3 regions of the Nonomuraea fuscirosea genome follow, and region 2 is predicted to be linked to each of the others. Evidence: riboswitches for the same ligand, from Rfam matches in the RefSeq annotation. Region 2 holds a riboswitch; each other region holds the start of a gene.

Evidence for each region. Region 2 has a riboswitch for thiamine pyrophosphate ahead of OIE67_RS28600 (FAD-dependent oxidoreductase). Riboswitches for the same ligand answer to the same signal wherever they lie in the genome.
Region 1: it holds a riboswitch for thiamine pyrophosphate, as region 2 does, so the genes downstream of both, thiC (phosphomethylpyrimidine synthase ThiC) here and OIE67_RS28600 (FAD-dependent oxidoreductase) in region 2, are expected to answer to the same signal.
Region 3: it holds a riboswitch for thiamine pyrophosphate, as region 2 does, so the genes downstream of both, OIE67_RS48330 (purine-cytosine permease family protein) here and OIE67_RS28600 (FAD-dependent oxidoreductase) in region 2, are expected to answer to the same signal.

Annotation. Positions count from the first base shown of each region.
Region 1 covers NZ_CP109074.1:8,512,224-8,522,582, forward strand. Annotated here, with positions in the region: gene OIE67_RS38660 (ABC transporter ATP-binding protein) at 1-935, shown strand, start outside; gene OIE67_RS38665 (ABC transporter permease) at 932-1,708, shown strand; gene OIE67_RS38670 (glycine betaine ABC transporter substrate-binding protein) at 1,705-2,673, shown strand; gene OIE67_RS38675 (SDR family oxidoreductase) at 2,721-3,572, shown strand; gene OIE67_RS38680 (hypothetical protein) at 3,569-3,913, opposite strand; gene thiC (phosphomethylpyrimidine synthase ThiC) at 4,061-5,605, opposite strand; TPP riboswitch at 5,598-5,710, opposite strand; gene OIE67_RS38690 (hypothetical protein) at 5,800-6,150, shown strand; gene OIE67_RS38695 (universal stress protein) at 6,163-6,996, shown strand; gene OIE67_RS38700 (cellulose binding domain-containing protein) at 7,105-8,124, shown strand; gene OIE67_RS38705 (YbaK/prolyl-tRNA synthetase associated domain-containing protein) at 8,132-8,626, opposite strand; gene OIE67_RS38710 (ArsR/SmtB family transcription factor) at 8,616-8,915, opposite strand; gene OIE67_RS38715 (AIM24 family protein) at 8,976-9,644, opposite strand; gene OIE67_RS38720 (response regulator transcription factor) at 9,809-10,204, opposite strand; tRNA gene OIE67_RS38725 (tRNA-Arg) at 10,319-10,359, shown strand, end outside.
Region 2 covers NZ_CP109074.1:6,267,060-6,277,418, reverse strand. Annotated here, with positions in the region: gene OIE67_RS28610 (thiazole synthase) at 5-760, opposite strand; gene thiS (sulfur carrier protein ThiS) at 753-953, opposite strand; gene OIE67_RS28600 (FAD-dependent oxidoreductase) at 950-2,341, opposite strand; TPP riboswitch at 2,331-2,448, opposite strand; gene OIE67_RS28595 (NAD(P)/FAD-dependent oxidoreductase) at 2,507-3,670, shown strand; gene OIE67_RS28590 (Rv2175c family DNA-binding protein) at 3,701-4,075, shown strand; gene thiE (thiamine phosphate synthase) at 4,053-4,691, shown strand; gene OIE67_RS28580 (polyprenyl synthetase family protein) at 4,786-5,853, opposite strand; gene metF (methylenetetrahydrofolate reductase [NAD(P)H]) at 6,002-6,868, shown strand; gene OIE67_RS28570 (KOW domain-containing RNA-binding protein) at 6,914-8,443, opposite strand; gene OIE67_RS28565 (GNAT family N-acetyltransferase) at 8,681-9,058, opposite strand; gene OIE67_RS28560 (YbaK/EbsC family protein) at 9,264-9,740, opposite strand; gene OIE67_RS28555 (L,D-transpeptidase family protein) at 9,814-10,359, shown strand, end outside.
Region 3 covers NZ_CP109074.1:10,502,477-10,512,835, reverse strand. Annotated here, with positions in the region: gene OIE67_RS48385 (glycosyltransferase family 2 protein) at 1-6, opposite strand, end outside; gene OIE67_RS48380 (STAS domain-containing protein) at 107-454, opposite strand; gene OIE67_RS48375 (hypothetical protein) at 642-1,037, shown strand; gene OIE67_RS48370 (sensor histidine kinase) at 1,147-2,328, opposite strand; gene OIE67_RS48365 (response regulator transcription factor) at 2,328-3,023, opposite strand; gene OIE67_RS48360 (hypothetical protein) at 3,118-3,291, shown strand; gene OIE67_RS48355 (DUF6412 domain-containing protein) at 3,291-3,488, shown strand; gene OIE67_RS48350 (YidC/Oxa1 family membrane protein insertase) at 3,573-4,238, shown strand; gene OIE67_RS48345 (ATP-binding protein) at 4,222-4,644, opposite strand; gene OIE67_RS48340 (sensor histidine kinase) at 4,796-6,667, opposite strand; gene OIE67_RS48335 (methylated-DNA--[protein]-cysteine S-methyltransferase) at 6,760-7,338, shown strand; gene OIE67_RS48330 (purine-cytosine permease family protein) at 7,298-8,635, opposite strand; TPP riboswitch at 8,626-8,738, opposite strand; gene OIE67_RS48325 (rhodanese-like domain-containing protein) at 8,811-9,134, opposite strand; gene OIE67_RS48320 (winged helix-turn-helix transcriptional regulator) at 9,131-9,562, opposite strand; gene OIE67_RS48315 (MFS transporter) at 9,666-10,359, shown strand, end outside.

The sequences.
Region 1 (10,359 bases), 2.2 Mb from region 2:
CCGACCGGCTGCGCCGCCACATCGGCTACGTGATCCAGCAGGCCGGGCTGTTCCCCCACATGACCGTGGCGGCCAACATCGCGCAGGTGCCCAAGATGCTCGGCTGGGACAAGCAGCGCATCGCCGAGCGCGTGGACGAACTGCTCGAACTGGTCGGCCTGGAGCCCGGCACCTACCGCGACACCTACCCGCGCCGCCTGTCCGGCGGCCAGCAGCAGCGCGTCGGCGTGGCCAGGGCGCTGGCGGCCGACCCGCCCGTGCTGCTCATGGACGAGCCGTTCGGCGCCCTCGACCCCATCAGCCGCGAACGTCTCCAGGACGAGCTGCTCCGTCTCCAGGACGACCTGGCCAAGACGATCGTCTTCGTCACCCACGACGTGGACGAGGCGCTCAAGATCGGCGACCACATCGCGGTCATGCAGCGGCCGGGCCACATCGTGCAGTACGCCAGACCTGCCGAGATCCTCACCAACCCGGCGAACGACTACGTCGAGCAGTTCCTCGGCGCCGGCTCCTCCATGCGGCTGCTGCGCCTGACCAAGGTGGGCGACATCGAGCTCGACCAGGTCCTCTACGCCTCCGAGGACGCCGACGCCCAGGAGCTGCGGGCCGACATCGAACGCGACGGACGCGGCTACGCGCTGATCACCGACGGCATGCGCCGCCCGCTCCGATGGATCGGCCGGGACCATCTCGAAGGACGCGAGGGCCCGGTCGGCGCCACCGGCGACGCGATCACGGGCACCATCAGCCACCGCATGACCTTGCAGGACGCCCTGGAAGAGCTGCTCAACGCCGACACCGACAACGTCCCCGTGGTGGGCCGGCGGCAGGCGTACGCGGGCTCGCTCTCGCTGGCGACGGTGCAGAACGCGATCGCCGCGATCAAGGCCCGCGAGCGGGAGCGGCGGCTGCGCAGGGTCGAGGCGCAGTGACGGTCGACAGCGCCGCCGCCAGGGAGGCCACGACTCCAGAGCCGGAGATCGGCCGGTCGTGGCACGTCTTCCTGCCCCTGCTGGGCTACCTGGCCGTGGGCGTCGCGATGGTCGTCTACACGCAGCTGGCGCCGCTCGACAGCATCGAACGCGGCTCGCTCAACCTGCCGTTCCTGCTCCGCCGCACGTGGGAGCACATCCAGCTCGTCTTCTTCTCCACCGTGCTGGTGCTCCTGGTGGCGCTGCCGCTGGGCGTGCTGCTCACCCGGCGCGGCCTGCGCCGGGCGACGCCGTACGTGCTGGCCCTGGTCAACGTGGGGCAGGCGACCCCGGCGGTGGGGCTCGTGGTGCTGCTGGCGGTGGTGTTCCAGATCGGCTTCTGGACGGCGGTGGCGGCGTTGTTCGCCTACAGCCTGCTGCCGACGCTGCGCAACACGATGGTCGGCCTCGACCAGGTCGATCCGCGGCTGACCGACGCGGGGCGGGGCATCGGCATGTCGGCGGCGGGGGTGCTGTTCAAGGTGGAGCTGCCGATGGCGGCGCCGGTCATCCTGTCGGGCGTACGGACCACGCTGGTGCTGAACGTGGGCACGGCGGGCATCGCGGCGTTCATCGGCTCCGGCGGGCTCGGCGACCTGATCACCACGGGCGTGAGCACGCAGCGCAACCTGATCCTCGTCACCGGATGCGTGCTGATCGCCGTGCTGGCGCTCATCATCGACTGGCTGGGCGGCCTCGCCCAGCGCTACCTGGCGCCGAAGGGCCTGTCATGAGGGCTCGCGCCGTCGCGATGGCCCTGCTGGTCGTGATCGTCGCGGTCACGGCGTGCGGGCTGCGCCCCGCGTCGTCGTTCGTGCCGCCGATCGAGCCGGGCGGCATCCGCCCGATCCCCTCTCTCGAAGGCGTCAAGGTGCGGGTGACGTCCAAGGAGTTCACCGAGCAGCTCGTGCTCGGCAAGATCGCGGTGGTCGCGCTCACCGCCGCCGGTGCGGACGTGATCGACCAGACGAACGTGCAGGGCAGCGTCAACGCCCGCACCTCGCTGACCCGCGGCGACGCCGACCTGATGTGGGAGTACACCGGCACCGGCTGGATCACCTACCTCGGCCAGTCGGAGGCGATCCCCGACGCCGAGAAGCAGTACGAAGCCGTACGCGACCTCGACCTGCGCGAGAACGGCATCGTCTGGCTCCCGCCCGCCCCGCTGAACAACAGCTACTCGATGGGCGCCACCCGCGCCACGGCCGAGAAGTACGGCCTGAAGACGATCTCCGACATGACGAAGATCCCCGTCGCCCAGCGCACCTTCTGCGTCGACCACGAGACCTTCGGCCGCGACGACGGCTTCCTCGGCATGCTCAAGGGCTACGGCCTCGAGTACGGCAAGGACGTCCCCCGCAGCAACGTGCGCCGCATGTCGACCGGCGTGCTCTACAACGCGATCGCGGCCGGCCAGTGCGCGCTCGGCATGATCACCACCACGGACGGCCGGATCGACGCGCTCAACCTGGTGCTGCTGGAGGACGACAAGCACTTCTTCCCGCAGTACAACGCGGCCGTGACCATCCGCAGCCAGGTGGCCAAGGCCCATCCGGAGATCGCCCGCGTCTTCGCCCCCATCAGCCCCAAGCTCACCGACGACGTGATCAGGAAGCTCAACGCCCAGGTGGACGTGGACGGCGACGTGCCCGTGCTGGTCGCCCGCGACTGGCTGCGGTCGGAGGGTTTCGTCAGATAGCCGGCCCCTGGCGTTACCCATACCCGATCAAGGGCAGGCCGGAGGGCATGTCGCAGACACCACCACCCCAGAGCCAGCCGTACCCGGGCCGGAGCGGCGAGATGTCGCCGCAGCCGCGTGACGAGATGCGCGACTACGCAGGCCGCGGCCTGCTGGACGGCAAGAAGGCCCTCGTCACCGGCGGTGACTCGGGCATCGGCCGGGCGGTCGCGGTGGCCTTCGCCAAGGAGGGGGCCGACGTCGCGATCGCGTACCTGAGCGAGCACGAGGACGCCGCCCACACCTCCTCGCTGATCGAGGCGGCCGGGCGGCGCTGCGTGCTGCTGCCGGGCGACCTCGGCGACCGCGCCCACTGCGCCTCGGTCGTCGAGCAGGCCGTCTCCGAGCTGGGCGGCCTGGACGTCCTGGTGAACAACGTGGCCTACCAGGAGCCGGTGGACGGCCTCGAAGAGCTGTCGGACGAGCAGTGGGAGCACACGTTCGCGGTCAACATCCACAGCTACTTCCGCGTCACGAAGGCCGCGCTCGCCCACATGGGCAAGGGCGGCGCGATCGTCAACACCTCGTCGATCAACGGCCTGCGCGGCAACAAGACGCTCATCGACTACTCCGCCACCAAGGGCGCGATCAACGCCTTCACCTACGCCATGGCGCAGAACCTGGTCGATCGCGGCATCAGGATCAACGCCGTCGCACCGGGGCCGGTGTGGACGCCGCTGATCCCGGCCACCTTCCCCGAGGAGAAGGTGGAATCGTTCGGCGAACAGGTGCCGATGGGGCGAGCCGCCGATCCCGACGAGATCGCCCCCTCGTACGTGTTCTTCGCCTCCAACCGGCTGTCGTCGTACTACACCGGCGAGGTCCTGGCCCCCATCGGCGGGGAGACCCTGCCGGGTTAGACCCGGCCCGAGTCCTTGATGGACACGATCGAGGCGGTCTGGAACCTCTTGTGTCCCTTGCCGTCGCCGCCGACCTTCGCGGTGTAGGTCTTGGTCGTCCAGCTGAGGCTGTACTTGATGGTGAGCTTGTGCCGGGTCTTGCACCGGTTGTGCCAGTAGACGGTCACCGAGGTGTTCCCGTCGCCCCAGGACCAGGCGAAACACCCGGCCACCCCCCGATGGACGTCCGCCGCGGCCGGAGCGGCGCCGAGCCCCGCTCCCAGACCGGCGGCGACGACGGAGGCCGCGGCGACGACCGCCGCACGGTTGCGCAGACCGGCCATACGAGCACTGAAGGACATGAGAATCCCCTCTTCTGGTGGTCATGGGAACCCCGGCCGCATGTCGCGCCGGGCACAACTGCCACGTTGCCACCAGAAGAGCGGACCCTCAGCCGATCTTTGTCCAGGCCTCAGGCCGGCCCGGGTTTTCGGACATTGGACAAATCATCACTCCACGTAGAGGTTGCCGCCGAGCCTCCTGAACTCGGCTGCCTTCTCCTCGAAACCCGCCTGCCTGATGTCATGACTTATCCGCATCGAGCAGAACTTGGGCCCGCACATCGAGCAGAAGTGCGCGGTCTTGGCCGGCGCCGCCGGCAGCGTCTCGTCGTGGAAGGCGCGGGCGGTGTCGGGGTCGAGCGAGAGGTCGAACTGGTCCTCCCAGCGGAACTCGAAGCGCGCGTCGGACAGCGCGTCGTCCCACTCCTGCGCCCGCGGATGCCCCTTGGCCAGGTCGGCGGCATGAGCGGCGATCTTGTACGTGATCACGCCGGTCTTGACGTCGTCCTTGTCGGGCAGGCCGAGGTGCTCCTTGGGGGTGACGTAGCAGAGCATGGCGGTGCCGAACCAGCCGATCATGGCGGCCCCGATGCCCGAGGTGATGTGGTCGTAGCCGGGGGCGACGTCGGTCACCAGCGGGCCCAGAGTGTAGAAGGGCGCGTCGTCGCAGAGCTCGCGCTGCAGGTCGACGTTCTCCTTGATCTTGTGCATGGGCACGTGACCAGGCCCCTCGATCATCACCTGGACGTCGTGCTCGCGCGCGATGCCGGTCAGCTCCCCCAGCGTGCGCAGTTCGGCAAACTGGGCCTCGTCGTTGGCGTCGGCGATCGATCCCGGCCGCAACCCGTCACCGAGCGAGAACGACACGTCGTAGCCGGCCAGGATCTCGCACATCTCGGCGAAGTTCTCGTACAGGAAGCTCTCGCGGTGGTGCGCGAGGCACCAGGCCGCCATGATCGAGCCGCCGCGCGAGACGATCCCCGTCTTGCGTGTGGCGGTGAGCGGCACGTACGACAGCCGCACGCCCGCGTGCACGGTCACGTAGTCGACGCCCTGCTCGCACTGCTCGATCAGCGTGTCGCGGTAGACCTCCCACGACAGCAGCTCCGGCCGGCCCTTGACCTTCTCCAGCGCCTGGTAGATCGGCACGGTGCCGACCGGAACCGGCGAATTGCGCAGGATCCACTCGCGGGTCTCGTGGATGTCGTCACCGGTCGACAGATCCATGATCGTGTCGGCGCCCCACCGGGTGGCCCAGGTCATCTTCTCCACCTCCTCCTCGATGGAGGAGGTGACGGCGGAGTTGCCGATATTCGCGTTGATCTTGACCAGGAACGCCCGGCCGATGATCATCGGCTCGGACTCGGGATGGTTGACGTTCGCCGGGATGATGGCCCGGCCCGCCGCGACCTCCTGCCGGACGAACTCGGCGCTCACCCCCTCACGCACGGCCACGAACTCCATCTCCCTGGTCACCAGCCCGCGCCGGGCGCAGCCGACCTGCGTGACCGGCTCACCTGCCGCACGCCGCGCCTCGATCCACGACTCGCGCAGGCGCGGCAGCCCACGCCGCGGGTCGGGCTCGAAGGACGGGTCGGTGTAGGGGCCCGAGGTGTCGTACAACGTCACCGCCGAGCCGTCGGAGAGCCGGACCTGCCGCATCGGCACACGGAGGTCACCGGAGTAGATCTTGGAAAAGCGCGCGCTGCTCATCGCGCAAACTCCCTTCGCCGGCATTACCCGGAGCAGGTTCTGGCGGTCGGCGGCTGTCAGCCGTCCTCTCAGCCCGGTCCACACCGGGCTCCCGCGTTGGACGGCGATGATCGTACCCACGCCCGCCCCCACCCGAAACCTGGCGCAGAGGTTTGACGATCGCCCTGAGCGGTACGGTCCCCATCAGGGGGAACATGAAGAGATTCGCTGCTGTCGCAGGACTACTCGTCGTGATGGCCGCGTCCGGCGCCACCGCAGCCGCCGGAGACGGCATGGACCAGCACGAAGTCGGCCAGGAACAGTACGACACTCTCATCGCCCAGTGCCGCTACGCCGACACGGGCAAGGCCAAGTGCCGGGCCGCGGTCAGGGAGATGTACCGCGTCGGCACCACCGACAGGCGACTCGACTGCCGCACCTACTCCGGCGTGACCGTCTGCGGCACGCTGCGGCTCAGCAAGTCCGAGCGCGCCTGCGTCCGTGACTCCCAAGCGAAGGGGATCTCGTTCCGCCGCGCCGAGGTCGAGTGCTACGCGCTGTCCTGAGGAGCTGAACCAGTGATCATCGTGGGGGTGGACGGCTCACGCGCCGGCCTGGAGGCCGCCGGCTGGGCCGCCGCCGAGGCCGCGCTGCGCGGATCGCCGCTGACCGTGGCGCACGCCGTGCCCAAGTGGGTGTGCGAGGAGGACACCGTACGTTACGCCGAGGTCGCCCGGTGGATGCGCGAGGGCGCCGACACCGTGCTCGCGGCGGCCCGCGACCGGGCCCTGCGGGAGTCACCGCAGGTCCCGGTGGAGGCCGTGCTGCTGCCGGGCGATCCCCGTACCGCGTTGATCAAGGCCTCCGAGGAGGCCGAGCTGCTGGTCGTGGGCAGCAGCGGCATCGGCGGCGTGCGCGGCCTGCTCGTCGGATCCGTCGCGTACGGCGTCGCGGCGCACACGCGGACGAACGTCGTCCTCGTCCACGAACGCCCCTCGCTCACCCGGGGCGAGATCGTCGCCGGCACCGACGGCTCGCCCAGCGCCGGGCGGGCCCTGGAGTTCGCCTTCACCGAGGCCGAGCTGCGCGGGGCCAGGCTGCGTGCCGTCCAGGCGTGGGCCTGGCCGCAGGCCGGCGGCTTCCCACCGGCCGACCGCGGCAGCGAGCAGGACACGCTGCACCGGCTCAAGGAATCGCTGACCGAGCACCGGGAGCGGCATCCCGGCGTCGAGGTGGTGGAGGAGGTCGTCCACGGCCATCCGGTCGAGGTGCTCCGCGAGGCGGCCGCCGGCGCCGACCTGCTGGTGGTGGGGTCGCGTGGTCATGGGCAGCTCGCGGGGATGTTGCTCGGCTCGATCAGCCAGGCCCTCCTGCACCACACGCCCAGCCCCATCGCGGTGGTCCGCGGCTGAAACTTACATCCGTACCCCCAGGTCAGGCTTCTGTCCTGATCGTCGTCCTTCCCGGCGCGCGGCCCGCGGTCCTACGATCTGCGCAGGCTGACGACGGGAGAGCGGACGATGCGCAGGATCGGCTCCGTGCTGGCCGCGATGGTGACGCTGGCCGCGGCGGTGTTGTTCGCCACCACGGCCACGGCGAGCGCCGCCCCCATCAGGATCATGCCTCTGGGCGACTCGATCACCGGCTCCCCCGGCTGCTGGCGCGCCCTGCTGTGGAACCGCCTCCAGAGCACCGGCCACACGAACGTGGACTTCGTCGGCACCCTGCCGCCCCAGGGCTGCGGGGTGGCGCACGACGGCGACAACGAGGGGCACGGCGGCTACCTGGCCACCAATGTGGCGAACCAGGGCTTGCTGACCGGCTGGCTCGCCGCCACCCGGCCGGACGTGGTGCTCATGCACTTCGGCACCAACGACGTGTGGAGCAACATCGCCCCCGCGACGATCCTCGGCGCGTTCACCACGATGGTGAACCAGATGCGGGCGAGCAACCCGGCCATGAAGATCCTCGTCGCCAAGATCATCCCCATGAACCCCTCCAGCTGCGCCGACTGCGCCCAGCGCGCCGTGACCTTCAACAACGCCATCCCCGCCTGGGCCGCCGCCACGACCACCCCGCAGTCGCCGATCACGGTGGTGGACCAGTGGACGGGCTTCAGCACCGGCAGCGACACGTACGACGGGGTGCATCCGAACGCGGCGGGCGACCAGAAGATGTCCGACAAGTGGTACCCCGCTCTGGTGGAGGCCCTGGGCACCTCTGTCTCGCCGCCGCCCTCTGGAGGGTGCGCTGCCACGTACCAGGGCACCGGCCAGTGGCAGGGCGGCTTCCAGGCCGAGGTCACCGTCAGGAACACCGGCACCGCGCCGGTCAGCGCCTGGACGGTGGCGTGGACGTTCGCCGACGGTCAGCGGATCACGCAGCTGTGGGGCGGGACGCTGAGCGCGAACGGGTCCTCGGTGACGGTACGGAACGCGGGGTGGAACGGGCAGCTCGCGCCGGGGGCGTCGACGGCGTTCGGCTTCCTCGCCTCCTGGACCGGCACCAACACCGCCCCCGTGCCCAGCTGCACAGCCTGACCCCGAACTACGTGGCGGTGATGTTAGCCATCCACGGGGCCGCCAGCCGCACATAATCATCGGTCGCCAACGCCACGGAACGATCGAGCCGCCCCGCGTTGAAGTACAACTCGGGATGGTCCAGCAGCGACGGATCGGCGACCAGTTCGAGCCTCGGGTCGTAGCTGAACGGCAGCACCGTCCCGCTCACGCTCCCCGCCAGCTCCTCAGCCTTCTCCTTGCCGGCGAAGGAGACGTACGTGCCGTCGTGCAGCGCCTTGACGGCCTGCAGATCGAGCCGGGCGTCACCGGGAACGACGGCCAGCACGTGGCGCGTCTGCTTCTTGCCCACCTTGACCATCACGATCAGGCACTTGGCGGCCTGCGCCACATCGTGCCCGCGCAGGGCGCTGACCAGCTCGGTCCGGCCCTCGGGCGCGTGCTCGATCACCCGGTAGCGCGCCCCGCCGGCGTCCATGTCGGCGATCAGGCGCTCGTAGGCGCCGTTCGGCTCACCATTCACCGCTCAACAACTCCTTCGCCGCGGCGATCCGCTCCTCGTCGCGCTGGTAGAACACCCACTGCCTGATCTTGGTGCCGCGAACCAGCCCCGCCTTGGCCAGCACCTTGAGGTGCTCGCCGCAGGTCGGCTGGCTCACGCCCAGCTTCTCGGCGATGAACAGCGAACAGACGCCGTCCCGTACGAGATCGCCGTCGCGCTGCGGCGGGAAGTGACGCACGGGATCGCGCAACCACTCCAGGATCAGCAGCCTCTTGTCGTTGGCCAGCGCCTTGATCAGGTCGACGTCCATCACTAAGCCATTATGGCAATTAGCTAATTAGCTGTCCAACCGGCTCGGCGGGCCTGGCGCTCAAGCGGACGGAGCCGGCACAGGAGCCCCTTCACTGGCCTGCACCAACACGAACCCCTGCCCCCTGAACGCCAACTGCATGGCCTCCCCGCTCCCCCGCCCGATCAAGGCCCCCACCTTCATCGTCCGGTTGATCCCGACCTCCAGCCCGGTGCTCCAGCACACGGCCGACTGCCCGTCGGCGAACGTCGGCATCCGCGCCACGTCGAGCAATACGGGCGTCCCATGCGTCGTCACCGCCACCCACCCGGTCCCGGTAACCGTCGTGTTGAACAGCCCCCCGGCCGCCACCCCAGCTCCCTGAACCCGCTTGATGTCCCAGCCGAGCTGCGGCTGGAACGCCAGCAGATTACGCCCGTTGACCGTGAGCCCCTCGTTCTCCAGAAAGAACAGATGAATGTCATCGGCATTGTCCGCCAGATACAGCAGCCCGTCGCCCCGTACCCGCATGAGCGAGGCGCCCTCCCCCGTCATGGCCTTCTTGAACAACTTCCCGAGCCCGCCCGACCCCTCGTAGTCGAAGTCCATCTGCCCTTGGAAGGCCACCATGGACCCCTGCTTGGCCAGCACCTCGTGCGGAAGCTGGACGCGCAACATCTTGTGGTTCTCCAGGACGAAGCCCGGGGGGAGCTGCTGGGAGTCGAGGTTGTTGAAGATGGAGCTACGCACGTTGTCCGGCCTTTCGGGGAGAGGAGGCGATGCGGCCAGCGTACGAACAATCCACCAAGAACGCGCGCCCTCAACCCCGGCACGCGCCACCCGACCAGCCCCCAGCCACGGGCAGCCGACACCTGACCGCCAAGACCGACTACCAGGGGATCAGCAAGCTGGGGTCAGCTACGCCCCTGACTACCCCTCAAGGCCAGATCCCGCACGACCTCGATCAACTCAGCCGGATCGAACGGCTTGGTCAAGTACGCGTCCACCCCGATCCCCAGCCCCCGGGTCCGGTCATCATCCTGAGCCCTGGCCGTGATGAGCACGACCTTGATGTGACTGGTGGCCTCCTCCGTACGCAACCGATGCGCCGTCGTCCACCCGTCCAGGAACGGCATCATCACATCGAGCGTGATCACATCCGGCATCACGTCGAGCACCCGATCCAGACAATCCTGCCCATCAGTGGCGGTAGACACCTCGAACCCCTCCAGGTTCAGGTTGACCGCGATGAGCTGCCGGATGACCTCATCGTCATCCACGACCAGTACTTTCCCAAGAACCTCGCCCACGGGCGCAAAGCTAACCTGTAGCGGCCCCGTCACGCCGGGTTTCGCCGGAAGTGTTCAAGGACCTTTATCTGGTGCCGAGCAGTGCCGGGATACTGATAGCCTTTCACTCGACGCGCCCCCTTAGCTCAGGGGATAGAGCACCGGCCTCCGGAGCC
Region 2 (10,359 bases):
TGGCCTACGGAGTCGTCGGGGAGGAGGCCTCGGCGTAGCGGCGGCGGGGGATGCGCCCCGCCTGGCGGGCCAGCCGCCCGGCCGCGACCGCGCCCTTCATGGCCGCCGCCATGAGGTCGGGCCGCTGCGCCCTGGTGACGGCCGTGGCCAGGAGCACCGCGTCGCAGCCCAGCTCCATCGCCAGCGCGGCGTCGCTGGCCGTGCCGATGCCCGCGTCGAGGATCACCGGGACGGAGGCGGCCTCCACGATCAGCTCGATGCTGTGCGGGTTGCGGATGCCCAGCCCCGAGCCGATCGGCGCGCCCAGAGGCATCACGGCCGCGCACCCGGCCTGCTCGAGCCGCCGGGCCAGGGCCGGATCGTCCCCGATGTACGGCAGCACCACGAACCCGTCGGCCACCAGCCGCTCGGCCGCGTCGAACGTCTCGATCGGGTCGGGCAGCAGGGTCCGCTCGTCGGCGATGACCTCCAGCTTGACCCAGTCCGTGCCCAGCGCCTCCCTGGCCAGCCGGGCCGTCAGCACGGCCTCGCCCGCGGTGAAGCAGCCCGCCGTGTTGGGCAGCACCTTGATGTCGCGCCGGCGCAGCACGTCGAGCACGGAGCCGCGCGAGCCCGGGTCGAGCCGCCGCATCGCCACCGTGGTCAGCTCGGTGCCCGACGCGGCGAGCGCCTGGTCCAGCACCTCCAGCGAGGGCGCGCCGCCGGTTCCCATGATGAGCCGGGAGGAGAACTTCTCCCCGGCGATGATCAGATCATCCACCTTGCACCGCCGTCAGGATCTCCACGCGGTCACTGTCGCCGAGCGCCGTCGTCTCCCAGGCGCTGCGGGTGACCACCTCGTCGTTCAGGGCCACGGCCACGCCGGTGGTGGCCGAGGTCAATGTCTGTACGGCCTGCGCCACGGTGGTGCCGTCGGCCACCTCGTGCGCGGCCCCGTTGATGGTAACGATCATGAAATTCCCTGAAATCTCTCCGGCGAGCACAGCGCCGCCAGCTCGCCCTCCTCGCCCAGCAGGATGGCCGTCGTGAGCGGGGCGAGCAGCACTCCACCCCGGTGGTGCCCGGTCGCGAACGTCAGCCCCGGCGTCCCGCTGGGGCCGATGACCGGCAGGTTGTCCGGCGTGCCCGGCCGCAGCCCCGCCACCACGTCGGCGACCTCCAGCTCCGTGATGCCGGGAACCAGCTCCCTGGCGTCGCGCAGCAGCTCGTACAGCCCGCCGGCGGTGACCCTGGTGTCGAAGCCCATCTCCTCCTGGGTGGCGCCGACCACCAGCTCGCCGTCGCCCCGGGGGACCAGGTAGACCGATGAGCCGTGCACGGTGCCGCGTACGCACCGGCTCAGCAGCGGCTGCGGCGACCGCAGCCGCATGATCTGACCCTTGACCGGCCGCACCGGCACCTCGGCCAGCTCGCCGCTCCACGCCCCGGCGGTCAGGATCACCCGCTCGGCCCTGATGTCCGCGCTGGTCTCCGCCCGGGTCTCCGCTCCGGTCGCCGCCCTGCTGCCCGTCCTGGCGCCGGCCGTGGTGCACGCTCCGGTCTCCGTCCTGGCGCCCGGTCTGACCTCACCGTGCCCGCCGCCGTGCCCGCCGCCGTTCCCGGTCCAGCCGTTCCCGGTCCCGCCATTTCCGGTCCCGTACGGCTCCGGCGGCGCGAGGCGTACCCCGGTGACCCGGTCGCCTTCACGCAGCAGCTCGGTGACGCGGGCCCGCACCACCTCGGCGCCGCGCCGCTCCAGCGCGGTCAGCAGCGCCGCCGTCACCCGGCGCGGATCCACCCAGGCGTCGCCGGGCGCGAGCAGCCCGCCACGCACGGACGGGGCCAGCATGGGCTCCAGGCGGCGGCATTCGCGCCCGGTGAGCCGCTCGACCGGCAGCCCGAGTTTGTCCATGAACGCCGCCAGCTCGTCCAGCGCCGCCAGGTCGTCGGCCCCGAACGCGACGTCAAGGGTCCCCTCGGAGCGCAGATCCAGCGCGAGCGGATCGCCGCCCGCCGCGCCGTCACCGGCGAGCCCGATACCGGCGCCCGACCCCGGGCTCGCGCGCCCGGCACCGGCGCCCGGCCCGGCATCGCGATCTTCACCTGGTTTCGAGCCGGCGAGCCCGGCGTCCTCGGTGAGTTCGGCGGCGAAGGCGGGCCAGCGGCGCAGCGACGCCACTCCGAGCCGCAGCAGCGGCGCCTCGGTGTAGGTCACCTCGCTGACCGGGGCCAGCATCCCCGCCGCGGCATAGGAGGCGCCCCGCCCGGGCGCCGGATCGACCACGGTGACCTGCCGCCCCGCGCGGGCCAGCCGCCACGCCACGGAGAGGCCGACGACCCCGCCGCCCACGATCACATCCACCTGCGCTCCCTTCGCCGGCATGATCCGGATCAGGTGTCTTGCGGTCGAAGGCCCGTAGCAGCCTTCCTCTCAGCCCGGTGAACGGCCGGACTCCCGCGCGTCTTACGTGCACAGCCTACGGCCTCGGTGCGGCGGCCGCGCACCGCCCCCGTTATGGTCATGAACGTGAACCATGTCGTGGTGGTGGGAGCGGGCCTGGCCGGGCTGCGTACGGTCGAGGCCCTGCGAGGGCGCGGATTCGGCGGCCGGATCACGCTGATGGGCGAGGAGCGTCATCGGCCCTACGACCGCCCGCCCCTGTCGAAGGCCGTGCTGAAGGGCGACGCCGACACGAGCTTCGTCGACACCGACCTCGAGGCCCTGGAGGTCGACTTCTGGCCGGGCGTCAGCGCGAAGTCGCTGCGGGCCGGCGTCGTGGAGACCACCGAGGGCGAGATCGGCTACGACGGCCTGGTCATCGCCACCGGCGCCGAGCCGATCAGGCTGCCGGGCGACGGCCTCCAGCACGTGCTGCGCACCCTCGACGACGCTCACGAGCTGCGTGCCGTGCTCGTCCCCGGCGCCCGCGTCGCGATCATCGGCGCCGGCTGGATCGGCGCCGAGGTGGCCACCGCGGCCCGCCGCGCCGGATGCGAGGTGACGGTCATCGAGAGCGCGCCGGCCCCGCTGACCACCGCCGTCGGCGCCGAGATCGGCGCGCGCACCGTGCCCTGGTACGACGGCATCGACCTGCGCCTCGGCGCCATGGTGGACGCCGTCGACGAGGGCGGCGTGCGGCTGGTGGGCGGCGAGTTCGTCGAGGCCCACGTGGTCGTCACCGGCATCGGCGTGCGCCCCGCCGTCGGGTGGCTGGCCGACGCCGACATCGACCTGCACAACGGCGTCGTCACCGACGAGCACCTGCGCGCCTCGCTGCCGGGCACCGTCGCCGTGGGCGACTGCGCCGCCTGGTGGTCGCGCCGCTGGGGCACCAGGCTCAGGGTGGAACACTGGGACACCGCGCTCAACGCCCCCGACGTCGCCGCCGCGACGCTGCTGGGGGAGGAGGCGGTCTACGACCCGGTGCCCTACTTCTGGTCCGAGCAGTTCGGCCACATGATCCAGTACGCCGGCCATCATCCGGCGGGCGAACGGCTCGTCTACCGGGGCGAGCCCGAGGGCAAATGGTCGGCCGTCTGGCTCACCGCGGACGACACCCTGGCCGCCGTGCTGGCCGTGGACCGGCCGCGCGACCTCGTACAGGGGCGGCGGATCATCGACGCCGGCCACCGCCTGGACACGGAGCGCCTGGTAGATCCACAAGTCTCTCTACGGGATTGTGTTGTTTGAGCAAGCACGCCATGTGGTAGTTGTGGTTTCGTGACGCTTTCTGTTGCACAGATCGACCGGGAGACCGACCAGCTCGTAGACGAGTGGCTCACGCTCCCCGAAGTGGCTACGCGCCTTGACCTTTCGATCGGGCGGGCCAAGCAACTCCTGAAGGACCACAAGCTCCTCGGCGTACGCCGGGGCGGCGGCGGGCCACAGGTGCCCGCGGTGTTCCTCGACGGAAAGGACGTGATGAAGGGCCTGCCAGGCACCCTGACCGTGTTGCAGGATGCCGGCTACGACGACGTCGAGTCGCTGCGCTGGCTCTTCACCCCCGACGAGTCGCTGCCAGGATCGCCCATCGAGGCGATCAGGGCCGGCCGTCATACCGAGGTCAAGCGGCGTGCCCAAGCCCTCGGTTTCTGACGCGCGCCTCTATCTCTGCACAGACGGCCGCCGCGACCGCGGCGATCTGGCGGAGTTCCTCGACACGGTGCTGGCCGGCGGCGTGGACATCATCCAGCTGCGGGAGAAGAACCTGGAGGCGCGCGAAGAACTCGCGCTCCTCGAGGTCTTCCGCGACGCCTGCGACCGGCACGGCAAACTGCTGGCCGTCAACGACCGGGCGGACGTCGCGTACGCCGCCCGGCCCGACGTGCTCCACCTGGGGCAGGACGACCTTCCTGTGACGGTCGCGCGAGAGATACTCGGCGACGACATCGTCATCGGACGGTCCACCCACTCCGCCGCCGAGGCTTCCGCCGCGGCCGTGGAGGAGGGCGTCGACTACTTCTGCTGCGGCCCCGTCTGGCCCACGCCGACCAAGCCCGGCCGTCCCGCTCCCGGCCCGCCGCTGCTGCGGCACGCGGCGTCGCTGGGCACCTCGCGGCCGTGGTTCGGGATCGGCGGCATCGATCTCGCCAACCTGGACGAGGTGATGTCCCACGGGGTGAGCCGGGTGGTGGTCGTACGCGCGATCACCGACGCCGACGACCCGGGCGCGGCCGCCGCCGAGTTCGCCAAGCGCCTCTCGACAGCCTGACGACCGGCGGGCGACCGGCTGACCGGCGCAGGCCGGCAGGTGGCCTGCTGACCGCTTGGTCGGTTGGTCGGCCGGCGGGCCGGCGGGCTGGTCGTCAGGTCTTGCGGGATGTGGCGGCGATGGCCAGGTCGGTGAGCGCGGCGCGCGCCTGCGCCGTGACCGGGGCCGAGTCGAGCGCCGCCAGCGCCTCGCCCAGGTAGTCGCCGATCAGGTCCTCGCACTCCCGCAGCGCCCCGGTGTCGTCGATGATCTGCCGCAGCGTCTCGACCCCGCGCTCGTCCAGCGCGGGATCGCCGAGCAGCCGGCGCACGCTGCCGGCCTCGGCGGGCGAGGCCGCGGCCAGGGTGCGAGCCACGAGCATCGTCCGCTTGCCCTCCCGCAGGTCGTCGCCGGCGGGCTTGCCCGTCTGCGCCGGGTCGCCGAAGACCCCGAGGATGTCGTCACGCAGCTGGAACGCGATCCCGACCCGCTGCCCGAAACCGGCGCACAGCTCGTCCATCCACGGCGCCAGCTCCCGCCCGGCCAGCGCGAGGCCCAGCCTGAGCGGCTGCTCCACCGAGTATTTTCCGCTCTTGTACAGCGCCACCCGCAGCGCCGACTCGAACGAGTTCTCCCCGTGCGCCTGCTCCAGCAGGTCGAGATACTGGCCGCACATCAGCTCGGTGCGCATGTGGTCGTGGACGGGCTGAGCCGCCTCCAGCGACTCGCGCGGCAGCCCGCAGGCCCGCCACATCTCGCCCGACCAGATCAGCAGCAGGTTGCCCAGCAGGATCGCCGCGCCCTCGCCGAACTGCTGCGCCGACCCGTGCCAGCCAGAGTTCTCGTGCATCGCCTGGAAGCGGCGGTGCGCGGACGGCATGCCCCGGCGCAGGTCGCTCTTGTCCATCACGTCGTCGTGCACCAGCGCGCTGGCCTGCAGCAGCTCCAGCGAGGCGGCGGCGGTGAAGATGCCGGGCACGTCGGTGCCGCCGGCGCCGCGCCAGCCCCAGTAGCAGAACGCCGGCCGCAGCCGTTTGCCGCCGGACAGCAGTTTGTCGGCCGCCTCGCGCAGCGGCGCGAACTCGGGGTCGCCGCCGTCGGGCAGCTGCCGTTCGACGAACTCTCCGAGGGCGCGCTCGACCTGCGCGCGCAGGATCTCCAGGCCGGCTGCGTCAGTGGTCATGTCCATGAGACTAGTGGCCGGAAGCGAGGGTGCGGATCTCCAGGGTGTCTGTCTGACCGGCAGGTCTGCGAGATGTGGCGCTAATCTTGTGGGCATGGCTCTTGGTCGACCCTCCGTAAGGCCCGATCGTGTTCCCACCGTCCGCGACATGCTCGCCGCCGGTGGCCGGTCGTTCTCCTTCGAGTTCTTCCCGCCGAAGACCGACGAGGGGGCCCGGCAGTTGTGGCGGGCGATCAGGGAGCTGGAGTCGCTGCGGCCCACGTTCGTCTCGGTGACGTACGGCGCGGGCGGCTCCACCCGCGACCGCACGGTCGACATCGTCGAGCGGATCGCCCACGACACCACGCTCACGCCGGTGGCGCACTTCACCGCGGTCGACCACTCCATCCGCGAGCTGCGCCACCTCGTGGGGCGCTTCGCCGACGCCGGCGTGCGCAACATCCTGGCCGTCCGCGGCGATCCTCCCGGCGACCCGTCGGCCGAGTGGGTGCAGCATCCCGAGGGCGTGCTCTACGCCGAGGAGCTGGTCCGCCTGATCCGCCAGGCGGGCGACTTCTGCGTCGGGGTGGCCGCCTTCCCCTACAAGCATCCGCGTTCGCCCTCCATCGAATCCGACACCGAATACTTCGTCCGCAAGTGCCGGGCCGGGGCCGACTACGCGATCACGCAGATGTTCTTCCAGGCCGACGACTACCTGCGGCTGCGTGACCGGGTGGCGGCCCGGGGCTGTGACACGCCGATCATCCCGTGCATCATGCCGGTCACCCAGATGAGCACGATCGCCCGCTCCGAGCAGCTGTCGGGGGCGCCGTTCCCGCCGGACGTGGCGGCCAGGTTCGAGGCGGTCAAGGACGATCCCGCGGCGGTGCGGCGGCTCGGCATCGACCACGGCGCGGAGCTGTGCCAGCGGCTGCTCGACGAGGGCGCGCCGGGGATCCACTTCATCACGTTCAACCGGTCGAGCGCGTCGCGCGAGGTGTTCCAGCGGCTGGAGCGCATCCCGCTGTCCGCCTGAGCGCGAGCTGCCTGAGGACAGGCCGCCTGGGGACGGTGCGCGGCGTCAGGTCGTTTCCAGGACGTGCACCCGGGGCAGATCGCGGTGGCGGTGGTGGGCTTCGGCGACGAGGGCGTCGCGGGCGGCCGGGTCGCCGGTCAGCTCCTTCTGCAAGGTCGTGCAGAAGTCGTAGCCGCTCCACGGCCGCTGCCGGCCGCGCTCGATCGCGGTGTCACCGTCGACGAGTGCCCCGCCGCCGTCGAGGGTCTCCAGCCGATCAGGAGCCCCCCGCTCGCACACCTCGGGGGAGGGCCCGTAGGCGTCGTGGTAGTCCTTTCCCTGTTCGTCGCGGTCGCCGGTCTCGAAGGTCATCAGCACCTCGCGCAGGAGCCGTAGCCGGTGCCGTCGCGCGGCCAGATCAGGGTCCAGGGGGCCGGCCGGCTCGTCGTCCTCGTCTTCGAGGTCACGCCATCCCCATTCGAGCCTGCGCCGGACGGCCTCAAGAGGAGTGCCCGAGGGCAGGCCCACGCCGCCACCGTCGTTGTTGTAGTAGGAGGCGACGCCGGCGCAGGTGCGGCCGTCGTCGTACCAGAGCCCGAAGTGCAGCCCGTCGGTGCCGCCGTGCATGAAGGTGACGAATTCGGGCGGGTCACGGTAGTAGCGGCCGTGCACGCGCACGTCGATGCCGGCCTGGGTGCCGCGTCCGGGATCGGTGAACAGGTCCATGATCCCGTACGGGGCCAGTTCCAGCTCGTCGAGGGCCCGTTTTCCGGCCGGGCACAGGGACAGCAGGAAGGCCCGGAACCGGAAGATCGAGCCGGGCAACCCGAATCCCCAGTCGCGGGCGAAGCGGTCCTCGACCACGGCGCGTTCGCGCTCCACCTGGGCGAGGGCGGCCGGCCTCGCCCGTTCGCCCACCTCGCGTGGCCGGTTCGCCGCCCTCCACACCGCGTAGTCGCGCAGTTCGGCGGCCGAACGTGCGGCGGCCCGCCGATGGCGGGCCCGTTCGCGCGGCGCCGGCGCGGGATCGGACGCGCCGAAGATCGCCGCCTGCAGACGTTGCTCGGCAGTGGGGCCGTCGATGCCCGGGAACCGTGACCGGCGCTCCGCCATGGCGGCCTCGGCGGGCAGCCAGCGGCCCGGGTCGGCCGCCACCCGCCGGCTCGCCTCGGCGGCCGGCAGGGGAGCGATCTCCTGGTCGAACGCCTCCAGCGCCGCCGCCTTCCGCCGCCGCACCTGGTCGTCGATCTCGGCGCACGACGCGGTGTAGGCCTCCCACTCCCGGGCCGGATCCTCCGTGGGGAGGCCGGCGCGTTCGAGGAAGAAGTCGAACCGCTTCACGTGGGCGAGTTCGTCGTACTGGGCGGCTGTCCGCTCGCGCAGCACCGCGAGGTCCTGCCGGTCGTCCTCCGCCTCGCCCGGCCACCGCACGGGAACGTCGTCGGGGCGCTCGACCTGGTCGCGGTGGAGGACGACCGTCGTCTGCCGGCCGGAGACCGGCACGCGGGCCGTCAGCCGCGGGCCGTCCGCGGAGACGAGCTCCGCGTCGCAGCCGGCGAACGGGCCTTCGACGATCCTGACGAACTGACGCTCCACGGCCCGACCCCCCAACGATGCGAATGATCTCTGGGCAGCATGATAGAGATCGCCACCGACACGCGAATGCCGCTGATCACCGCGACCGCCGGACGTGCGGGCCCGCCACCCGCCCGCAGGGGGACCGGGCGGGTGACGGGCAGGGGACACCGGACAATCGGTAAAGGGTCGATCACTTTCCGTGACTAGTTTCTGCCCCGCGTCATGCCTGGTAAACCACGGGTCACGTGCGCGACTTCAGGTGAGCGGGAGCGGGCGACCGGCGATCGCGTACTCCTCGTGCCCGCCGGGGAAGACGAAGCGCGTCAGCAGGTCGGTGAAGCCCATGCTGGCGTAGAGGTGGCGGGCGGCCGTGGGCTGGTCGTGGGTGGACAGGATGGCCGAGCGCTCGCGGCGGCCCGCGCACAGCGTGGTGATCATGGCGCGGCCGATGCCCTTGCCGTGCCAGTCGGGGTGCACGTGGATCTCGGCCAGCTCGAACGCGTACCCCATCCAGGCGTCGGCCGCCTCCTGGCCCAGCCGGTCGGCCAGGCCGCGCCAGACGACGTCGTGCCACCACTGGCCGGGCGCGCCGCGGAAACCGTACGCGAAACCGACAATTTGCGGTTCGGTCACCGCCCCATCGGGGGATGAATCACGCAATTCCGCGAAATAACACTGAAAATGGGGATATGTCCCGTGGTTTCGCATGATGGTCTTGCGGCCGGCTATCTGGTCCACCGGCGGCTTCATCGCGGCCGCGTAAATGTCGATCACTGTCTCCAGCCGTTCGGTGAACTCGGCCGGACCGGCTCCGCGAAACTCGATCACCCGTCGCACACTACTCGACGTCCACGGGCGTACCCCCGGTGATGCGCACGAGCTCGTCGAACGTCGTCGGGAAGACGGTGTGCGGATGCCCGCCCGCGGCCCAGACCACCTCGTGCTTGCTCAGCCAGGTGTCCACCAGCGTGCGCACGGGCGCCGGATGCCCGACCGGGGCCACGCCGCCGATCGGCTGGCCGGTGGCCTGCCTGACGAACTCCGGCGTCGCCCGGCGCACCCGCTCGACGTCCGCCGTACGCGCGATCAACTCGACGTCCACCCGGTGCGCGCCGCTGGTCAGGACGAGCAGTGGCGCGCCGTCCGCGTCGAAGATCAGGCTGTTGGCGATGGCGCCGACCTCACAGCCGAGCTGCGCGGCCGCGGTCGCGGCCGTCGGGGCCTTCTCGGGCAGGACCACGATCTCGCCGCCGGCTCCCCTTTCGCGCAGTGCGGACTCGACGATGAGGGCGTTCGCGGGCAACTTCTCAGACATGACGACACTCTAAACAGGTTGGCGCCCTCATTACCCATTCATGATGGGTGGTGTATGGTCCTCTGATCCGTTCTTGACCGATGATGAGGTGGTGACGGTGGTGGCTCGACGGCTGCCCGGGGTGGCTGCTCTCCTGACCGCCGGCGCGGTCGTCCTCTCGGGGTGCGCGACGGGGGCGGAGCGCGAGCGAGCGGCCCTCTCATCCGACGTCTCAGCCCGGCCGGCCGCCGTACAGAACGCTCAAGCCGCCGGCTTGGCCCCCGTGACTCCGGCCGTCGTCGCCCCGCGCAAGACGCTCAAACTGGGTGCCAAGGGTAAGGCCGTCACCTGGATGCAGAAGCGCCTGACCGAGCTCGGCTACCGGCCGGGCAAGGCCGACGGCCAGTACGGCGGCACCACGCTGGCGGCCGTGTGGGCGTTCCAGAAGGTCAACGGCATCAGGCCGACCAGCACCGTCGCCCGCCGCACCTGGGCGGCCCTCGAAGCGCCCAAGGCGCCGAAGGTGCTGGTCAGGAACGGTAAATCGACCCGCGCCGAGGTCAACCTGACCAAGCAGATCATGGTCCTGTACGTCGGCGGCAAGGTCGAGCTGATCACCCACGTCTCCTCGGGCAGCGGC
Region 3 (10,359 bases), 4.2 Mb from region 2:
GCTCACGCGCCCTCACCTCCCCTGCGGGAAACCGCGGAACGGCCGCGCTCCGCATCCGCCGATCGCGAGATCGCGGAACGGCCGCGGCCCGCGCCCGCCGATCCGGTCATGATCCCTCGGCGATGAGGAATTCCTGCGGCACCTCATCATGCACGGTGAACACCGAGTCGAGCCCGGTGACCTGCAGAATCTTGCGTACGGCAGGGCGCGGCGCGGCGACTTCGAGCGACCCGCCCTGTTCTTTCATGCGTTTGAGTGCCGACAGCAGCACGTTCATCCCCGTGGAGTCGCAGAAATCCACGGCGGACATGTCGATGACCACCCGGCTGGGCCCGTCCTGCAGCAGCCGAGTGAACTCGGACTGCAGGTGGGGCGCCGTATAGAGGTCGATTTCTCCGGTGATGGCGACGAGCGCGCACCCGGCATGTGATCGAGTCGAGACCTTGAGCTCCACATGGGCAGGCTAGCGGGGCGATGGCTTCCGGTCACGTTGTCACGCCGATAGGGGAACCACAGGTTTTTGTCCTCCGTTTGGGCTCCATGAAAACGGAGAGTACGCGAAGCTTGACAGCGTGACACCGGAAGCGGCACATCTTCGCGGCGAGGGAGGGGCTGGGGCGCGACCGACGGGCCCCGCATCGATGAACGCAGAGAAACCCGAAGATCCTCAGCGTCAGGGGCTCCGTGAACGTCTGGAGGCCATCCTCATCAACACAGAGAAGGCGACGCCATGGCATGACGAAGCCGACCGCCTGCGCGGCCTGGTGAACCACGAGGGCTACGTGCCGATCCGCACCCGGCTCGGGATCGAGGACCTGGAGTTCCTCGGCGGGGCCCGCACCGAGCTGCTCAGGTTCTCCGAGCTGGGGCTCAGGCTGCTCGACCTGCACCAGCCGCGGGACGCGGGCGGGATCACGAGTGACACCGCGCACCCGATCCTGCGCTGCCGGAGCTGCATGTGGCGCTGGCCGTGCCCGACATTTCGCGCCATGTCGGAGTCGTTCGGCGCCACCCGCGACCTGCCGGAGAACGCCTGACCGGCGGTGACGACCGCCGCGCGACGCGCGCACGGCCGGCACGACGACGAACGCGCCTGAACGACGGACACGCGGCCGGTACGACCGCGGGAGCGCGTCCGGCCGGTGGTCAGCCGCCGATCTGGGGCAGGCGGATCTCGAACCGGCACCCCGGCCCGTCGTTGACCACGCCGATCATCCCGTCGTGCGCCTCCACGATCCCCTGCGCGATGGCGAGCCCCAGCCCGGCCCCGCCATCGGCGGTAGGCGTACGCGCGGCCTCCCCCCGGAAAGCCACCTCGAACACCCGGGGCAGGTCCTCCTCGGGGATCCCCCCGCAGCAGTCGGTGACCGACAGGCAGGCCATCCCCTCGTCGTCCACCCCGGCCCTGAGCACCACGCTGCGGTCGGACGGCGTGTGCCTGATGGCGTTGACCACCAGGTTGCCCAGCGCCCGCCCCAGGGCCCCCGCGTCGGCGTCCACGGGCACGGCCGCCGACGCCTCGGCGGTGAGGAGCACCCCCTTGGCCCTGGCGAGCGGCTCGGCGCCGGCCAGAGTGTCGGCGACCAGGTCGGCGAGCCCGATCTTGGCCCGCGAAAGCCGCAGCGCCCCCGCGTGGATCCTGGACAGCTCGAACAGGTCGTCCACCATCCCCGACAGCCGCTCGACCTCCAGCTTGATCTGGCCGTGGTAGCGGGCGACCGTCTCGGGGTCGGACACCACGCCGTCCTCCAGCGCCTCGGCCATGGCCCGCATCCCGGCCAGCGGCGTACGCAGGTCGTGGCTCACCCACGCCACCAGCTCCCGCCTGGCCTCCTCCAGGGCCCGCTCCCGCGCGTACGCCTCCTCCAGGGTGTTGGCGATCGTCTGCAGCTCGGCCGGCAGTCCCTGGGGCGCCACGAACGGCAGGTCGCGTACGGCGGCCATCAGCCTCTTGCTCTCCCCGACCACCCGCTTGGCCAGCACGAACGCCACCCCCAATCCCACGAGTCCCCCCACGGCGACGACGCTGAGCACGAAGTCCTTGATCTCCCCCTCGATGATCATCTTCTGGATGATCGCCACGACGCCCGCCAGCGTGGCCGCCACCGCGACCACCACGACCACGGCCAGCATCACCCCGATCGACCGGGTGCGCAGCCGCCACATCACCCAGACGCCGGCCAGCGCGATCAGCAGCCCGAATCCGGCTGTGACCGCCACCACCATCGGCAACTCCCCGGCCGCCACGGCCGGGGAGGCCGCCGCACGCAGGCCCGCCCCGATCGCCACGACCGGGGCAGCCGCCGCGAGCGCGCCCGCACCGACCATCAGGAGCCCTCCAACGGCTCGTACCGGTATCCGACCCCCCACACCGTGACGATCCTGCGCGGCTCGGTCGGATCGGGCTCGATCTTCTCCCGCAGCCGCCGCACATGGACGGTCACGGTCGAGGAGTCGCCGAACGACCAGCCCCACACCTGGTTGAGCAGCGCCGACCGGCTGAAGGCCTGCCGGGGGTTGCGCATGAGGTAGGCCAGCAGGTCGAACTCCCTGGCCGTCAGCATCACCTCGCCGCCCCGCAGCCGCGCCTCGTGGGCGCCCACGTCCACGACCAGGTCCCCGTCACGCAGCACGCCGGTGCCGCCGGTGACGGAGGCCCCGCGAGCCCGCCGCAGCACCGACTGCACCCGAAGCGCCAGCTCGCGCGGGCTGAACGGCTTGGTCACGTAGTCGTCGGCCCCGGTCTCCAGCCCGACCACCCGGTCGATCTCCTCGCCCAGCGCGGTCAGCATGATCACCGGCACCGGCCAGCGTTCCCTGAGCTTCCTGCACACCTGCAAGCCGTCGATCTTGGGCAGCATCAGGTCGAGCACCATGAGGTCCGGCGGGTTCGCCAGCGCCCTGCGCAGTGCCTCAGCGCCGTCGCCGACGCACTCGACCTCGTGCCCGTCGCGCTCCAGATAGCGCGCCACGACCTCGGAGACCGTGGGATCGTCGTCCACCACCAGGATGCGCGTGTTCACCACTTCACCGTACGGCCACAACCCCAGGAGGCGGCGTTCACGTCATTGGTTCGTAAGCCTCGCAGATCATCCGCCGAGGACGTACGGTTGCCGCATGGGTAAAGTCGTCATGCTCGTCGTCGGGACCTTGCTGGGTCTCTTCGTCCTGTTCAACTTCCTCCTGCCGATGCTGGTAGGCCTGGTCAAGCTGGCCCTGATCGTCGGCGTGGTCGCCCTCGTCGCCTTCATCGCGGTCACCGTCGTGAGCAAGTCCTCCCGCTCACACTGATGCAGTTCCTGTTCGATCCGTGGCTGGTCGGGATCACCATGATGGCGATCCTGCTGCTGGCCGCGTGGGCGGCCACGCTGCTGCCCGTCCTCGGCGGAGAGTCACCGGGCTTCCCGCTGTCCTACGCGCGCCGCACCGCCTTCCAGCGGCAGCGCGATCCTGACGCGGCCGGTCGCCCGCGTCCACGAGCTCCTTAGGCGTGCCCCGCTTCCCGTCAAGCGGGGCTCCCTCCTACGGGTGAGCCCTCGGTTCACGAGACACCCCACAAGGAAACAGGGCTCATGATCGATTCTCTCGTCACGTTCGTCATCGGCATGTCCGGCGGCAGCGCCGCGCTCGGCATCGTGCTGTTCACTCTGGCCGTACGGCTGCTCCTGCTCCCGCTGAACGTGCGCCAGGCCCGCACGATGAAGATCCGCGAACGGCTCGCGCCCAAGCAGAAGGAGTTGCGCAAGCGCTGGAGCCGCAATCCCGAGCGCCTGGCCAAGGAGCTCAACGCCCTCTACGCGAAGGAGGGCAGCTCGCCGTTCGCCGGGATTCTGCCGATGCTGGCGCAGCTGCCGTTCATGTGGCTGATGTTCCGGGTGGCCACGCATCCGACCGCGCTGGCCGGGCACACGTTGCTGGGGGCTCCGCTGGGTCAGCAGGTGGCGGGTATTGTGGCCAATTACGGTCTGGTCAGCGTGCCATTTACGGTCTTTGTACTGGTCATCGCGCTGGTCGTGGCGGTGGCGTGGTGGTCTTCCCGGCTGATCGCGGCGAACGCCGGCCGGCAGGAGGAGATCGCGGGCGTGCGGCCCGAGCTGATGTCGAAGATCACGCGGCTGATGCCGTACGGCTCCGTGCTGGCCGCGCTGGTGCTCCCCCTGGCCGCCGGGCTCTATCTGCTCGTCTCGACGGCGTGGGCCACCGGTGAGCGCGCAGTGCTCGCTAGCCGGCCTCTCTGAGTGCCGCCACCTGCCCGTTCACCGTCTGGCTCGGGGCGGGCAGGATGGCCCAGACCGTCGTCGTGTCACCGTCGTGCCTGACCCCCCAGCTCTCCGCCACGTATTCCACGATGCCGAGCCCCCGGCCCCCGAGCGATGACAGTGTCGGGCGGCCCGCGCGCGGCTCGGTCGCCGCACCTCCGTCACTCACCGCCACCTCTACGTGATCGTCGCTTCGCAGCCACGCCACTCTCACCATGCCGGACGGCAGCGGGTGCGCGTGGCGCAGCGCGTTGCTCAGCAACTCGCTCACCACGAGCACCGCGTCGTCGATCGCGGCGGTGAAGACCCCACTGTCCTGCAGATCTGTGCTCAGACGCTGGCGGGCGACGGCGACGCTGGACGGCGCGTACGGTAGCAGCACCACGCTCGACACACCCACCTCCCCGTTACCTGTGCCCCCCGCGGGAACACTCCCCGGTACGACCGAAATGCCCCGTTACTCGATCCCAGAAACCGCATTGCGATCACAGCTTGTACTCATTGGACGATAGATCAGCTCAACCGTGACCACCTCGTTACCGCATCGGTGTGTCGGATCCGATAGGGGAAGCGCATCGCAGCACGAGTCGCATCCTGGTGCCCCCTTCCGGTCGCGGATGAGCGCTCACATCTCCTCCCTGTGCTCGGGCGAGGCTGCGGACGATGTAGAGACCGAGCCCCACTCCACCAAACCGTCTCCGGTCGCCGCTGTCCACCTGGACGAAGCGCTCAAAGATCCGCTCCCGGTCAGGCGGGGCGATACCGACTCCCTCGTCGTCCACGACGACCACCACGTTGTCGTCCTCGTCCGGCCAGGCGGCCACGCTGATGAGCCCGCCCTTCGGCGAGTACTTGAAGGCGTTCTCCAGCAACTGGCCGAGGATGATGTCCGTGGCCAGCGGATCGCCGAAGACGGGCGGCAGCCCCTCGGCGATGTCCACCTCCACCCGGTGCTTGTCCGACAGCGCCGGCAGGCCCAGCGTGGCCGCGTCGATCCGCTCGGCCAGATCGACCTTCTCGATCCGCACCTTGAGCTCGTCGGCCCCCGCCCTGGCCCCCAGCAGCAGGTGGTCCATGAGCTCACCTAACGACCTGGAGCGCTCGGCGATCGTGTGCACCGCGGCCCGGCGCTCGGGGTCGGCCATCTTGTCCCAGCGCGCGTCCAGCGTGCTGGCGAAGCCCCGCACGATCGTGATCGGCGTCCGCAGCTCGTGGCTGGTCGTGGCCAGGAACAGGTCCTTGGCCTCCTCCAGCTCCTTGGCCGAGGTGACGTCGCGGAAGTCGACGACCACCTCGCCCGTCTCCTCGATCTGCGCGCTCACCACGTCCAGCCACCTGCCGTTCTCCATCTGGAAGGTGACCTTCTCGCCGGGCTTGGGCATGGGGAACGGCGGCGGCGCGCCGATGACGGACTCGGGGGCCAGCGCGGTCAGCCCGGCCGCTGCGGGGTTCCAGCGCACCACCAGGCCGTCCTGGTCGAGCACGGCGATGCCGTCGGCGCTGGCGTCGAAGACGGCCCGCTCGTGCGCCCGCTGGCGTACCGCCTCCTGATAGGCCACCGCGTTGCCGACGGCGATGCCCGCGTGCCCGGCCAGCAGCTCCAGCAGCTCCAGCTCCAGGTGGCCGGGGTTACGCCGGGCGAAGAGCGCGTACAGCGCGCCGTACGGCCGCCCGCCCACGGCGGCCAGGCCCAGCGCGATCGTGTGCAGGCCGCGCAGCCGGGCCCACACCAGGTCGCCGAGCCCGTCGGACTCCAGCATCACGGTCTTGCCGGTGCGTAAGAGCTGATCCACCAGGCTCGTGCGCAGGTCGGTGGTGGTGCCCCTGATCGAGTCGGGCAGCTGGTACGTGCTCACCAGCCGCAGCCGGTCACCCTCGATGAGCACGAACCCGCCGGCGTCCGCCCCGGTCAGCTCGGTGAGGTTGGCCGAGATCCGGTCGAGCACGGCCGACAGCTCCAGCTCGGAGTTGATGTCGCCGACCACGTCGGTGAGCCGGCGCACGAGCCTGGCCCGGCGCGCCATCCGGTTCCTGGCCAGCTCGTCGGCCCGCGCCGGGTGGTAGACGCACACGTAGCCGCCCACGGCGCTGCCCAGCCGCAGCGCGCTGATGTCGACCCGCAGGTCGAGCAGGGCGCCGTCGCTGTGCAGCCGCTTGGTGCGCAGCGACACCGGCTCCCCGGTGCGGACGCGCTCCAGGACGGCGTTGTGCTCGGCGGTCAGCTCGCCGGGCACGATCGGCGCCCTGCGCCCCAGCACCTCCTCGGCCGCCCAGCCGAACACGCGCTCGGCGGCGGCGTTCCAGACCAGGACGCTCTGGTCCCGGTCGAGCGCCACGACGGCGTTGGGCGAGCTGTCCAGCGCCGCGCGAGCGATCTCATCGTCACTACCGGCCCATTCGTCCCCCACTACTCCATAGTGCACGTGGCGCGGTGGGTGCGTCGGGCGATCCGTCCGATACGCTGCGGTCACGGTGATTCCGGCGGGTGGAGGTTGAGGGTATGTCGAGCAACGATCTCGATGCCCTGCTGCGTGTGACCTCTAGCACCTATCGAGGTGATACGCCGCCCGACATCGCTTTCGGCACCTATGACGGGGCTGTGGGCCGGTTGGTGCTGGCCGTGACGGGCAAGGGCGTCGCGGCGTGCAGCTTCGAGGCGGAGAACGACGTCTTCGAGCTGGTCAGCAGGCATGTGGGCAGCTTCATCGGGCCCGACGCGCGACGGCTCGACCCGGTCCGCAGAGAGCTGGACGCCTACTTCTCCGGGCGGCTGCGCGCGTTCACGCTGCCGGTGGACCTGGCGCTGGCGACGCCGTTCGCGCGCACGGTGCTGCAGAAGACGATGGCCGTCCCCTACGGCACGACCACGACGCTGGAGGAGATCGGCCAGAGCATCGGCCGGCCGCGCGCGCTGCGGGCGATCGGCAACGCGCTGTCCTCCAACCCCGTCTGCGTGATCGTGCCCTGCCACCGGGTGGTGCGCGAGGACGGCGCGCTCGGCGACTACGCCGGCGGGTCCGTCGCCAAGCAGCACCTGCTCAACGTCGAACAGCGGGCCGCCGCAGCGCCAGGCCGATGAGCAGCGTGACGAGCGCGGCCACCAAGGCCCCGCCGAGCGCGCCGTTCATCCAGGTCTGCCGGGTGAAGCCGATGGCCTCGCGCAGGCTCGTCCAGAGCCCGTCCCACGCCTCGACCGTCGGCGTCGAGGTGGTCAGCCAGTAGGCCGCGAAGCCGAGCGCCCACGGCACCAGCATCGACCAGCGTGAGGGCGCGTCCTGCGCGGTGTTCCAGCTCTCGCCGCGGCGCAGCACGAAGTAGTCCACGGCGAGGACGGCGAACATCGGCACGAACACCGCCCCGATCACGCCCAGGAACGCGCCGTAGGACGTGACGTCGACCAGCAGCGCGATCACCACGGTGAGCACGCCGATGAGGACGGAGAAGACGCGCCGGTCCATCCGCGGCAGCAGGTTCTGCAGCGAGACGGTGGTCGAGTAGACGTTGGCGAAGGACTGGTCGGTCTCGCGCAGGACCAGGATGCCGAAGAACAGCGCGCCCAGCGGCATCGCCACGAACGGGCTGAACACCGAGGTCCCGTCGGCCTGCACCTGGGCGACCCCCGCCATCGCCACCGCGTAGACGCCCAGCCCGAGGCAGGCGACCTGGGCCAGGGTGTAGCCGCCGACCACGCCGGTGAAGGCGGCCCTGCTGGAGCGCGAGTGGCGGGCGAAGTCCGCGGCCATGGGAACCCAGGACACCGACAGCGCGATCACGTAGTCGACCGCGGCGGGGAAGGCCGTCCACGTCCCGCCGGTCTGCGGCGGCGCCTCGCGCAGGAAGAACACGGTGAACCAGATCATCGCGATGATCACGCCGACGGTGACGTACCGGCGCAGCAGCCGGATCGAGCCGAGCGGCCAGATGCTCAGCGCGGTGGTCAGCACCCCGGCCACGATCACCCACACCTGGTACGGCACCGAGCCGAAGATCGCCGTGGCGCCCTTGGCGATCACCCACAGCTCGAAGGCGCCCCAGCCGAGCATCTGCACGATGTTCAGCACCGTCGGCACGTAGGAGATTTTGGCGCCGAACAGGCCGCGCAGCAGCACCATGGCCGGCTGCCCCGTACGCGTGCCGGGGATCGCGGACAGGCCGACCATGGCGGTGCCGATGAGGCTGCCCACCACCGTGGCCACGAGCGCGGCGCCCAGGGTGAGCGGGGCGCCGCCCAGTGGGTTGATCAGGAACAGGGCGCCGGAGAAGCCGAGGAGGCTCACTCCGAGATTCGCCCAGAGCGCACCCTGATCGAGCACGCCCAGGGTCTTCGGGGGCTCGCCTTCGAGGGTCAGCGGAACTTCTTCGACGCCGTGCGACATCGCACACTCCCTACGCCGGCATTATCCGGACAGGTTCCGGCGGTCGGCAGCGGAACGTGCTGCCCTCTCAGCCCGGCGACCCCGAGCTCCCGCGACAATCTGTAGTTTGCGCCCTCATCATGCCTCAATGGCGGCAGAACCGCCATAGTGGGCGACTTGCTGCCCTACCCCCGATTCAGGCGACGAACGGCTCCTGCCCCGTCTCGCTCACCATCGGCCGGCGGGCGAACTCCCACGACTGCATGCCGCCGCCGACGTTGATCGCCTCGCGCCCGAGCTGGTTGAGCCAGGCCGTGACCTGCATCGACCGGCCGCCCACGCGGCAGACGACGTAGACGGTCGTGTCGGCGGGAACCTCGTCGACCCGGCCCTGAATCTGGGTCATGGGGATGTGCACGGCCTGCGGCGCGTGCCCCGCCACCCATTCGTCCTGCTCACGGACGTCGAGCAGGTAGGCATCGGCGGGAACGGCGTTGGCCTCGATCTCGGGAACGGTCATGCCTCCATCATCTCGCGTCGCTGGTCGTAGGCGGCACGCGCCGCGGCGATCTCCTGCTGGTGCGCCTCGGTCCACGTGACCAGGGACTTGATGGTCTCGTGCAGGGTACGGCCGAGCGGCGTCAGCGCGTAGTCGACCCGGGGCGGGACCACGGGGTGGACCGTGCGGCTGACCAGGCCGTCGCGTTCGAGCTGGCGCAGGGTGACGCTGAGCATGCGCTGGCTGACGCCGTCGATCTCGCGGCGCAGCTGGGTGAAGCGCAGGCTCTCGCAGTCGAGCAGGGCGATCACCAGCAGCGACCACTTGTCCGCGATGCGGTCGAGGATCTGCCGGACCTCGCAGTCCTCGCGGGTGTCCCACTGCCGAACGTCGTAGTCGTCCATGGTGCCTTCGCGGTAACCGAGTGATTCGAAAGTGCCGTCTTCCATCGTCTCCCATGGTGACTCATGATGTGACCGGTTACAAGAAATAACCGATATGCAGAGAAGTAACCGGGGGTCTGAGATGTCCGTGCCTGCCCGATCGTGGGGTGTGCTGATCGTTCTGTGCGGTGCCATCTTTCTCGAAGGCATCGACGTGGCCATGCTGAACATCGCCCTTCCGGCCATCAGGGCCGACCTCGGGCTGTCCACGGGCATGCTGAGCGGGGTCGTGAGCGCGTACGTGCTCGGTTACGGCGGTTTCATGCTGCTCGGCGGCCGGGCGGCCGACCTGCTGGGACGGCGGCGGATGTTCCTGCTCTGGCTGGTGGTGTTCCTGGTCTTCTCCGGGCTCGGCGGCTTCGCGGACGAGGGCTGGGTGCTGCTGCTGGCCAGGTTCGTCACGGGGGTGGCCGCCGCGTTCCTGACGCCCGCCGGGCTCTCGCTGATCACCACGACCTTTCCCGAGGGCAGGCTGCGCAACCAGGCCCTGCTCATCTACGCGGGCACGGCGGCGGGCGGCTTCGCGCTCGGGCTCGTGGCCGGCGGCCTGCTGACCGCGATCGGCTGGCGCTGGGTGTTCTTCGCGCCCGTGCTGATGTCGCTGCTCATCCTGATCGCCGCCGTCCCCCTGATCAGGGAGCCGGTCCGGGAGGACCGTCCGGCGGGCGGCTTCGACGTGATGGGCGCGGTGACGATCACGGGCGCGATGATGCTCCTGGCCTATGGCGTCGTACGTCTGGAGCACCCGGCCGACGGCTGGCCCCTCACGGTGGCGGCCTTCGCCGGCGGCCTGGCCCTGGTGG